2 regions of the Rhizobium sp. BK456 genome follow, and region 1 is predicted to be linked to the other one. Evidence: riboswitches for the same ligand, from Rfam matches in the RefSeq annotation. Region 1 holds a riboswitch; the other holds the start of a gene.
What was found. A riboswitch is a leader RNA that binds a small molecule or an ion and turns the genes downstream of it on or off. The one in region 1 is predicted to bind cobalamin.

Region 2: it holds a riboswitch for cobalamin, as region 1 does, so the genes downstream of both, FHX03_RS20725 (ABC transporter substrate-binding protein) here and bluB (5,6-dimethylbenzimidazole synthase) in region 1, are expected to answer to the same signal.

The regions. Positions count from the first base shown of each region.
Region 1 covers NZ_JACIAO010000014.1:82,728-86,936, forward strand. The annotation lists gene FHX03_RS30080 (MFS transporter) at 125-1,531, opposite strand; cobalamin riboswitch at 1,702-1,889, shown strand; gene bluB (5,6-dimethylbenzimidazole synthase) at 1,931-2,620, shown strand; gene FHX03_RS30090 (DUF2865 domain-containing protein) at 2,624-3,715, opposite strand; gene FHX03_RS30095 (ribonuclease H) at 3,869-4,209, shown strand, end outside.
Region 2 covers NZ_JACIAO010000007.1:201,137-205,345, forward strand. The annotation lists gene FHX03_RS20715 (ABC transporter ATP-binding protein) at 1-217, opposite strand, end outside; gene FHX03_RS20720 (FecCD family ABC transporter permease) at 214-1,254, opposite strand; gene FHX03_RS20725 (ABC transporter substrate-binding protein) at 1,251-2,267, opposite strand; cobalamin riboswitch at 2,440-2,695, opposite strand; gene blh (bifunctional sulfur transferase/dioxygenase Blh) at 2,943-4,209, opposite strand, start outside.

The DNA of each region.
Region 1 (4,209 bases):
GGTCGCAGCATGAGCACTCATGCCCATGTCCCCTGTGCGACCCAAAACGCGCAAACGCAGTCTGTCTTCGATGTGTGAAGAAATCATAAAGTGGAATGGGATAGCGAAACGGCGGCCAGCGGGATCAAGGGCTGTTTTCCGCCATGGCCTCTTCCGGCTCGGCCTGGCGGTGCTTGCGGCGGCGCGTCGTCAGTTCGGCGCCGGCATCGCGCGGCAGGCGCAGGAAGGTGATGCAGGCCAGCGCCGAAATCGCCGAGACGCTGAAGAAGGCGGTGTGAAAATCCGAGACCAGAAGCCTGCCGCCGTGGAGGCTGCTCGAAATTTCGAGGATGCCGCCGGCGATCGCCACACCCATTGCCATGGATATACGCTGGGCAACGGCGTTGATCGCGGTCGCCTGGCTGCTGTCGGCCTCACCGACATCGCCGAAGGCCATGGCGTTGACGCCTGAGAAGGCCATGGAGCGGAACAGGCCGCCGATCAGCAGGCAGGCCATGATCAGCGGCAGCGGCGTCTCCCTGGTAAAAAGGCCGTTGATGCCGAGGAAGATTGCCGCCAGCAAGGTGGTGATCGATATCACGGTGCGGAAACCGAAGGCATTGAAGGTGCGCGAAGCGGCAAATTTCGACCCCATGGAGCCGAGCGCGCTGACGAAGGTGACCGAGCCCGATTGCAGCGGCGTCAGGCCGAAGCCGAGCTGCAGCATCAGCGGCATCAGGAAGGGCAGGGCGCCGAGGCCCATGCGGAAATTCGAGGCGCCGAGGATCGCCGCCCGGAACATCGGATAACGGAACATTTTCGGATCGAGCAGCGGATAGGGCGCGCGGCGGGCATGCAGGAGATAGAGGAGGCCGGCAAGGATGCCGACGGCCACCGTGACATAGCCGTAGATGACAGGCACGGCCGGCAGGCTGATCACCGACAGGCCGAAGACGAAGCCAGAAAAGCCGATGCCGCAAAGGAAGAAGCCCGGAAAATCCATCGGCCGTGGACTGCGAGGCTCGACCGCCGGCAGGAAACGCGTGACGAGGATGATGCCGAGCACGCCGATCGGGACATTGATCCAGAAGATCCAGTGCCAGGTGAGATAGGTGGTGAGGAAACCACCGATCGGCGGCCCCATGATCGGGCCGATCAGCGCGGGGATGGTCAGCCAGGCCATGGCATCGACGAGTTCGTGGCGCGGCGTTCCCCGGACCAGCAGCAGACGGCTGACCGGCGTCATCATCGAGCCGCCGGCGCCCTGGATCAGCCGCGCGACGACGAAGGCCGCAATCGAATTGGAAAAGGCGCAGGCGACTGAGCCGATCATGAAGACGAAGATCGCCATACGGAAGATGTTGCGCGCGCCGAAACGATCCGACATCCAGCCGCTGATCGGGATGAAGATCGCCAGTGCCACGAGATAGCTGGTGACGGCAAGCTTCAGCGCGATCGGCGAGGTGCCGATATCGGCTGCGATCGCCGGCAGGCTGGTGGCGATGACGGTCGAATCCATCTGTTCCATGAACAGGGCGACCGCAAGGATCATGGGTGTCAGGCGGGGCACGGGCAACTGGGTGCAAAGAGGAAAATTGCGGCGCCACAGGCGTCGGTTAGGATCTGTTCGGTTCTACGGCAGCGATGCACAGCTGTCCACGCGATCGATGTCACATACGGGTGAATGCGGCATGAGGTCGCTTGCCGCAGGGCCGGTTTGCTGAAATAGATGCGCCGTCAGGTGCCCGCTTTTCAAGCGGGAGAATCGGGAATCCGGTGCGAGACCGGAACGTGCCCAACGCTGTAAGGCCGACGTTTGCCGCTTTATCATGCCACTGGCTTTCGCCGGGAAGGCTGCGGCAGACGGATGACGCCAAGTCAGAAGACCGGCCTGGCAAGATAGACCGAACCCGCGCGGACGGCGGGCGGTTGCGTTGTTGGGGATTTGACGATGCGACCCTTTGATGAGGATGCCCTGTCCGTGGCGTCCGGTTTTTCCTTGGCCGAACGCGAGGCCGTCTATCACGCGATCATGACGCGGCGCGACGTTCGCAGCCAGTTCCTGCCCGAGCCCTTGCCCGACGACGTGGTGGAACGGCTGCTGACCGCCGCGCACCACGCACCCTCCGTCGGCTTCATGCAGCCGTGGAATTTCATTCTGGTGAGAAGTCCAACGGTGCGAGCGCGCATCCGCGATGCCTTTGCCAAGGCCAACGAGGAAGCGGCATTGATGTTTGAGGGCGAGCGGCGGCAGGTCTATCGCTCCCTCAAGCTGGAAGGCATCGTGGAGGCGCCGCTCGGTATCTGCGTAACCTGCGATCCCACCCGCAGCGGCAGCGTGGTGCTGGGGCGCACGCACAATCCGCGAATGGACAGCTATTCGACAGTCTGCGCCATCCAGAATCTCTGGCTGGCGGCCCGCGCCGAAGGGATCGGCATTGGCTGGGTCAGCATCTTTCACGAAGCCGACCTGAAGACCATTCTCGGCATCCCCGAGCATATCGAAGTGGTTGCCTGGCTCTGCGCCGGTTTCGTCGACCGGCTCTACGACCAGCCGGAACTCTCGGTCAAAGGCTGGCGGCAGCGGCTACCGCTTGAGGAACTCGTCTTCCACGATGGCTGGGGAAGGAACGAGAGGTAGCGATCACTGCTGCTGCGGCTGCGGGCCAGGTGCGGCAGGATTGGCAAGGTCGATCGAGCCCTGGTCGCCGGCGAGGAATTGCGGGCCGACCTGGCGGACCTTGTTCTGCGTGGGGTCGTAGGGACGCTCTGGAACCGATGGCTGCGGCGCGGCGGCGGCCGCTGTATCCTTCGCCGGCGGATTGGTGCGGATGGTGGTGATCGAGCCCTGTGGCGGCGGCTGGCTTATCGCCTGCTTGCCGCGCATCTCGTCGTAATAGGCGGTGAGATTGCAGGCACAGGCGTTTTTCTCGCCGGGCGCGCGGCTTTTGTAAGCGAAGGCGTTCTTCATGGCGCTGTAGGGCGTGCCGGTTGCGACCGAGATCATGTTCGAGGCTTCCGTGCTCGTCACGTCGCGATAGAAAAGCTGGGTTTCGATGCCGGGGCACATCTTGGCGCAGGTCTGGGCGTCGCGGCCGAAATCGACCGAGGTGGTGTTTGAACTGATCGGGAAGAAGCCGCCGTCACAGCTGCGCACGCAGATGGTGCTGACCGGCGACAGCATATCGGCCCGCGGCAGGCCGTAGCGCGGATCGGCCTCTCCGCCGCCGAGCGGAATGAAAGTGTCCGAACGCATCGCCTGCTCCTCGACGCTCGGGGCAGGGTCGTTGGCATTGCGCTCGGAAGGCGCATAGAAGTTCTCGCTGTTGCAGCCGTTGCTGTCGAGCGCGGCCATCAGTTCGCGGCGGTCGTCATCGGCGCCGTTCCGGCCGGCCAGCTCGTTGCGGCGGTCCTGGAGATAAGCGATATTGTCGATCATCCGGCCTTCGGCCTGCGACAGCTCGGTGCAATAATCGGCATTCTCGCCGCCGATCACCACCATGCTGCCCGAGGTGCAGCCGTAGTTGCGCAGATCGTTACGCACCTTGCGAAGCTCGAGGTTCTGCTCGGCCATGGCATTGGCATATTGGCGTGCTTCCGGGCCGTTGCCATTGCCGATCGAGCGCGGCAGGTCGGCGAGACGGCCGCGCAGGTCCTCACAGATGGCATTGGTCTGCGCGACGGCGGGCGCTGCGAAGGCGAGGAGAAGGGCGAGAGACAGGTTTCGGCGTTTCACGGCGTCGTCCCGGAATGAGCAAACGGTCGGTGGGTCGAATGCGACTTCAATCGGCCGCGCGTTTTCCCTTAACGGATTTCTCTTAATAAGCTCAAAGAAAATATTAGCGTATTTTCCTGATCTTATCCAGCAATCGCCAGAGACGCGGTGAAAATGACAAGCATCCCCGACGAGATCCCTTCCTTTGCACCGACATCAGGCGTGACGGAAGCCCAACACGGCCTTCACCTCTTCGCGGACGGTTGTTATGAGCCCGGTTCCGGGCATGGAGGCTGGTCGTTTGTCGCTTATCGCGATGCGGTGGAAATCGCCTCCGACTTCGGTGGCGTCGACGATTCCAGCAATAATGCCATGGAATTGACCGCCGTTCTCAGGGCCGCCATGTGGATCAACAGCCAAACAGCCGGAGAACCCGCGATCATCTGGTCCGATTCCGTCTATGCCGTCAAAGGCTGCAACAGCCGCCGACATATCTGGAAGAACAACGGCTGGAA
Region 2 (4,209 bases), on a different contig from region 1:
CGGCGCGCGACAGCGAAGCGATATCGTCGTCGCCCAGCCGGATGACGCCGCTGCGGACCTTGCGCAGCCGGCAGATCAGCCTCAGCAGGCTCGATTTGCCGGACCCGTTCGGCCCGAGCAGACCGAGCACCTTGCCCTTTGCCACCGTCAGGCTGACGCCGTTGACGATGACCGTGTCGCCTGCGGCGAAACTCACCGCGTCGATCGTAATGCTCATGCGCTCCTCCGCACGCGATAGAGGATGACGGCAAAGGCCGGCGCGCCGAAGAGCGCCGTAACAACGCCGATCGGCAGGACCTGCTGTGGGATGATGATGCGCGAGACGATATCGGCGCCGACCATGTAGATCGCGCCGCCGAGTGCTGTTGCCGGCAGCAGCCGCCGATGGCCCGGCCCGACGAGGAAGCGGGCGGCATGGGGAATGACCAGGCCGACGAAGCCGATCGAGCCGACCATGCTGACGACGCTTGCCGTCATCGCCGCTGTCAGGCCGAACAGCAGGATCTGGACGCGGCGCACCGCAATGCCGAGCGAGGCCGCCGCATCCGTACCGAAGGCGAAGGCATCGAGCGCCCTGACATGGGCCATGCAGATGACGAAACCTGTGAGCGCGATCGGCACCGAGAGATAGACATCCGGCCAGCGCACGCCGCTGAGCGAACCCAGAAGCCAGAACAGGATGCCCCGCGCCTGCTCGGCATTCGCCGATGTCGTCACGATGTAGGAGGTCAGCGCAGTGAAGAGCTGCGAACCGGCGACGCCGCACAGGATGATGCGTTCGCCGGTTCCTCCCGCACCCGTCGCCAGGAAGCCGACCAGCAGAAAGGCAATGACCGCGCCGATGAAGGCGCCGCTGGAAAGGCCAAGAACACCGTAGCCGAGGCCGAGGATCATCACGCAGACGGCTCCCGTCGAGGCGCCGGCGGAGATGCCGAGCACATAGGGTTCGGCCAGCGGATTGCGCAGCAGCGCCTGCAGCACGGCGCCGCAGAGCGAGAGCGACGCGCCGGCGCTGGCCGCAACCAGCGCCCGGCTCAGACGATAATCCCAGACGATGCCCTGGTGGATGCGGCTGAGTTCGAACTGCGTTCCGAACAGCCGGTTGGAGACGGCCTCCGCCGTTGTCGCCAGCGGGATCGCGATCTCGCCGATCGAAACGGCAAGGCTGATCATCAGTCCGAGAAGGAGAAGGGCTGAAATGGTGAGCGCGGCGAGCGCCCACCATCCTTGTTGCCTGACCGACGCTGCCTTCACTGCGAGAGGCCGAAGGATTTGATGCCGTTCGCCAAGGTCTCGATGCCGTCGATCGTGCGGATCGTTGGGTTCATCGATTGCGCGTCCATCATCACGAAGTGCCTGTTCCTGACGGCATCGAGTTCCTTGGTCACGGGGTCGTTCTCGAGAAAATCGATCTTGACCTTCGGATCGTCGGCGGCGTAGCGGCGCCGGTCCATGGTGGCGAGCACGATGACGGCCGGGTTCGCCTGGGCGATGGTTTCCCAGCCGACCAGCGGCCATTCCTCCTCGGTGGTGACGACATTCCTGGCGCCGATCGCCTTCAGTATATAGGCAGGCGCGCTGTTCTTGCCCGCAATGAAGGCGTCGCCGTTGACTTCCTTGCTGGAGAACCAGAAGACGATGGGCAGGCTCTTGCCCGATGCGGCTGATATCGAGGCGACGGCATCCGCCTCGCGCTTCTTCAGCTCGGAAATCAGCGCATCGCCGCGCTCCTTCACGTCGAAGATCTCTGAGAGTTCGGCGATTTCGCGATAGATCAGCGCCATCGTGAACAGCTCCTTGCGCACACCGTCGCCGCCATCGGTGTTGACCTTGGCGACGCAATCGGCCGGCGAAAGATAGGTATTGATCCCGAGATCCTGAAACTGCTCCCGCTTGCCGACGGAGCCCTGCGCGCCGACATGCCATTCGAACTCGGCCGCCACCAGGTCGGGCTCCTGTCCGACGACGGATTCGAAGCTCGGATCATTGTCGGCGAGACGCTTTATCCTGCTGTTCGCCGCGGCATATTGCGGCAGCACGGGACCGACCCAGACGGCCGTGCCGGCGATCTTGTCGGCAAGGCCGAGCGAGAAAAGAATTTCGGTCATTCCCTGGCCGATCGAAACGATCTTCGACGGCGCCTTCTGGAAAGTCACCTGCTCACCGCAATTGGTGATGGTCAAAGGATATTGGGTGGCAGCAAGGCTCGGTGCCGCAAGGCCGATCAGCCCGAAGGCAAATGTCATGGTGGCGAGAATCTGGCGCATGAAAAACCTCGATTGAAGGAAAAAGCACGGTTATGCCGCACGCGCGGCCGAAGGCACGCTGACGCGCGCGCTAGCCGCAGGAGGCCCAATCGAGACGGATGCATGCCGAAATTCGGCGAAGGTTCAGAAGGTCAATCATGTCTGTTCCTTATCCGGGCATCCCCGCCCGGTTGATTGGATCGTGATTGACGGCAGGTCTCCTGGCTTGCGGATATAAGTCGTTCATCCGCCTTCCCGCGATATATCGCAGTGGCAGGGCCATAAGCCCTTCAGAGATGGCCAGTCGCTGGCCACAGCTGAGATGATCGACAATCCGCTTACAGTTGCGGGGGCAGCCACGGTCTCGGTCCCTACTGGGTCGTCCTCACCGTGTTCCCTATTAATCCCCTTGGAGTCATCTTCAGGGAACCGTCACCGCCAGTTACGTCGCCCGCCCGCACGACGTCAATCATTATTGCGGAAGATTGGGTTTGGTGGGCGAAATATGGAGACGGAACGTCGGAGCGCTGTTGGCCGGTATGATGCCAGCATTCTCATCCCCAGGATGGAGCTCTCTTAAGCATCCTACTATTCCCGCTGTCGTGGGCGCGGCATCCACCAACCTCCCTCATGCTGAGGTGCGCAGCCCGAACGGGCGAAGCCTCGAAGCACGCCGCAACGCTGCTCCCTGCGTTCCTACAACGCATCCAGCGGAATCTTCAGATACCGTCGCCCGTTCGCCTCCGGTTCGGGCAACCGCCCGCCGCGGATGTTGACCTGCAGCGCATGCAGCATCAGCTTCGGTTTCGGCAGCGTGCGGTCGCGCGCCTGGCGCAGCGCCACGAAGCCGGCTTCGTCGATGCCTGATATATGCGGATTGGTGCGCTTCTGGGCGGCTACCGTGCTTTCCCAGCGTGGGTGACGGCCGCCAGGCTGATAGTCGTGGCCGGAAAAGAGCCGGGTCTCCTCGGGCAGCGACAGGATCGCCTGGATCGAGTGCCAGAGAGCGCTGGCGCTGCCGCCGGGAAAATCCGTGCGCGCCGTGCCGGAATCCGGCGTGAACACGGTGTCGTGCACGAAGGCGGCGTCGCCGATCACATAGGTCACCGAGGCAAGAGTATGGCCGGGCGAGAACATCACGCGGGCTCTAAGCCCGCCGATCTCGAAAGTGTCGCCATCAGCAAACAGCCGGTCCCATTGCGAGCCGTCGGTTTCGAGTGCCGGCCAGTTGTAGATTTCCTTCCAGAGCACCTGCACGTCGGTGACATGGGCGCCGATCGCCGTCGGCGCGCCGGTCTTTCCTTTGAGATAGTGCGCGGCGGAGAAATGGTCGGCATGCGGATGCGTGTCGAGGATCCACTCGACCGTCAGCCCTTCGCTGTCGATATGCGCGAGGATGGCATCGGCATTGGCCGTTCCCGTCGCACCCGACATTTCGTCGAAATCGAGCACCGGGTCGATGATGGCGCAGCGTTTCGTTACCGGGTCTGAAACGACATATTGCACACTGCAGGTGCGGGGTTCGAAGAAAGCCTTCACGACAGCCGCCTGCCCTGCCCGCTTTTCCAGCCAGCGGCGCGCGCCGGCAAGATCGAAGCCGAGGTTTTGACCGAAGGCCTCGACGTCCCCGGGCTGCATCCGCCCGTCAAGCACCTCTCCGAGCGCATAGAGCGTCAACGCCCGGGTGCCGCTCTTGCAATGAGCGACGACCGGCCCCTTTGCTTGCATCATCGCCCTCTGGAAGGCGCGGATATCGGCCTCGGTAATCTCGGGCCCTTTCACCGGCACGAAGCTGTAGGCGAGCCCCACGGCAGCGGCAGAAGCCTTTTCCGCCGCATCGCCCGGCTGCCCCGGCTCCTCGCCATCCGGCCGGGCATTGATGACGCCGGCAAAACCGTCCGCCGCAAAAGCAGCAAAACCGGCGGCATCGGGCTGCCCCGCCACCGATATCAGCTCATTGACC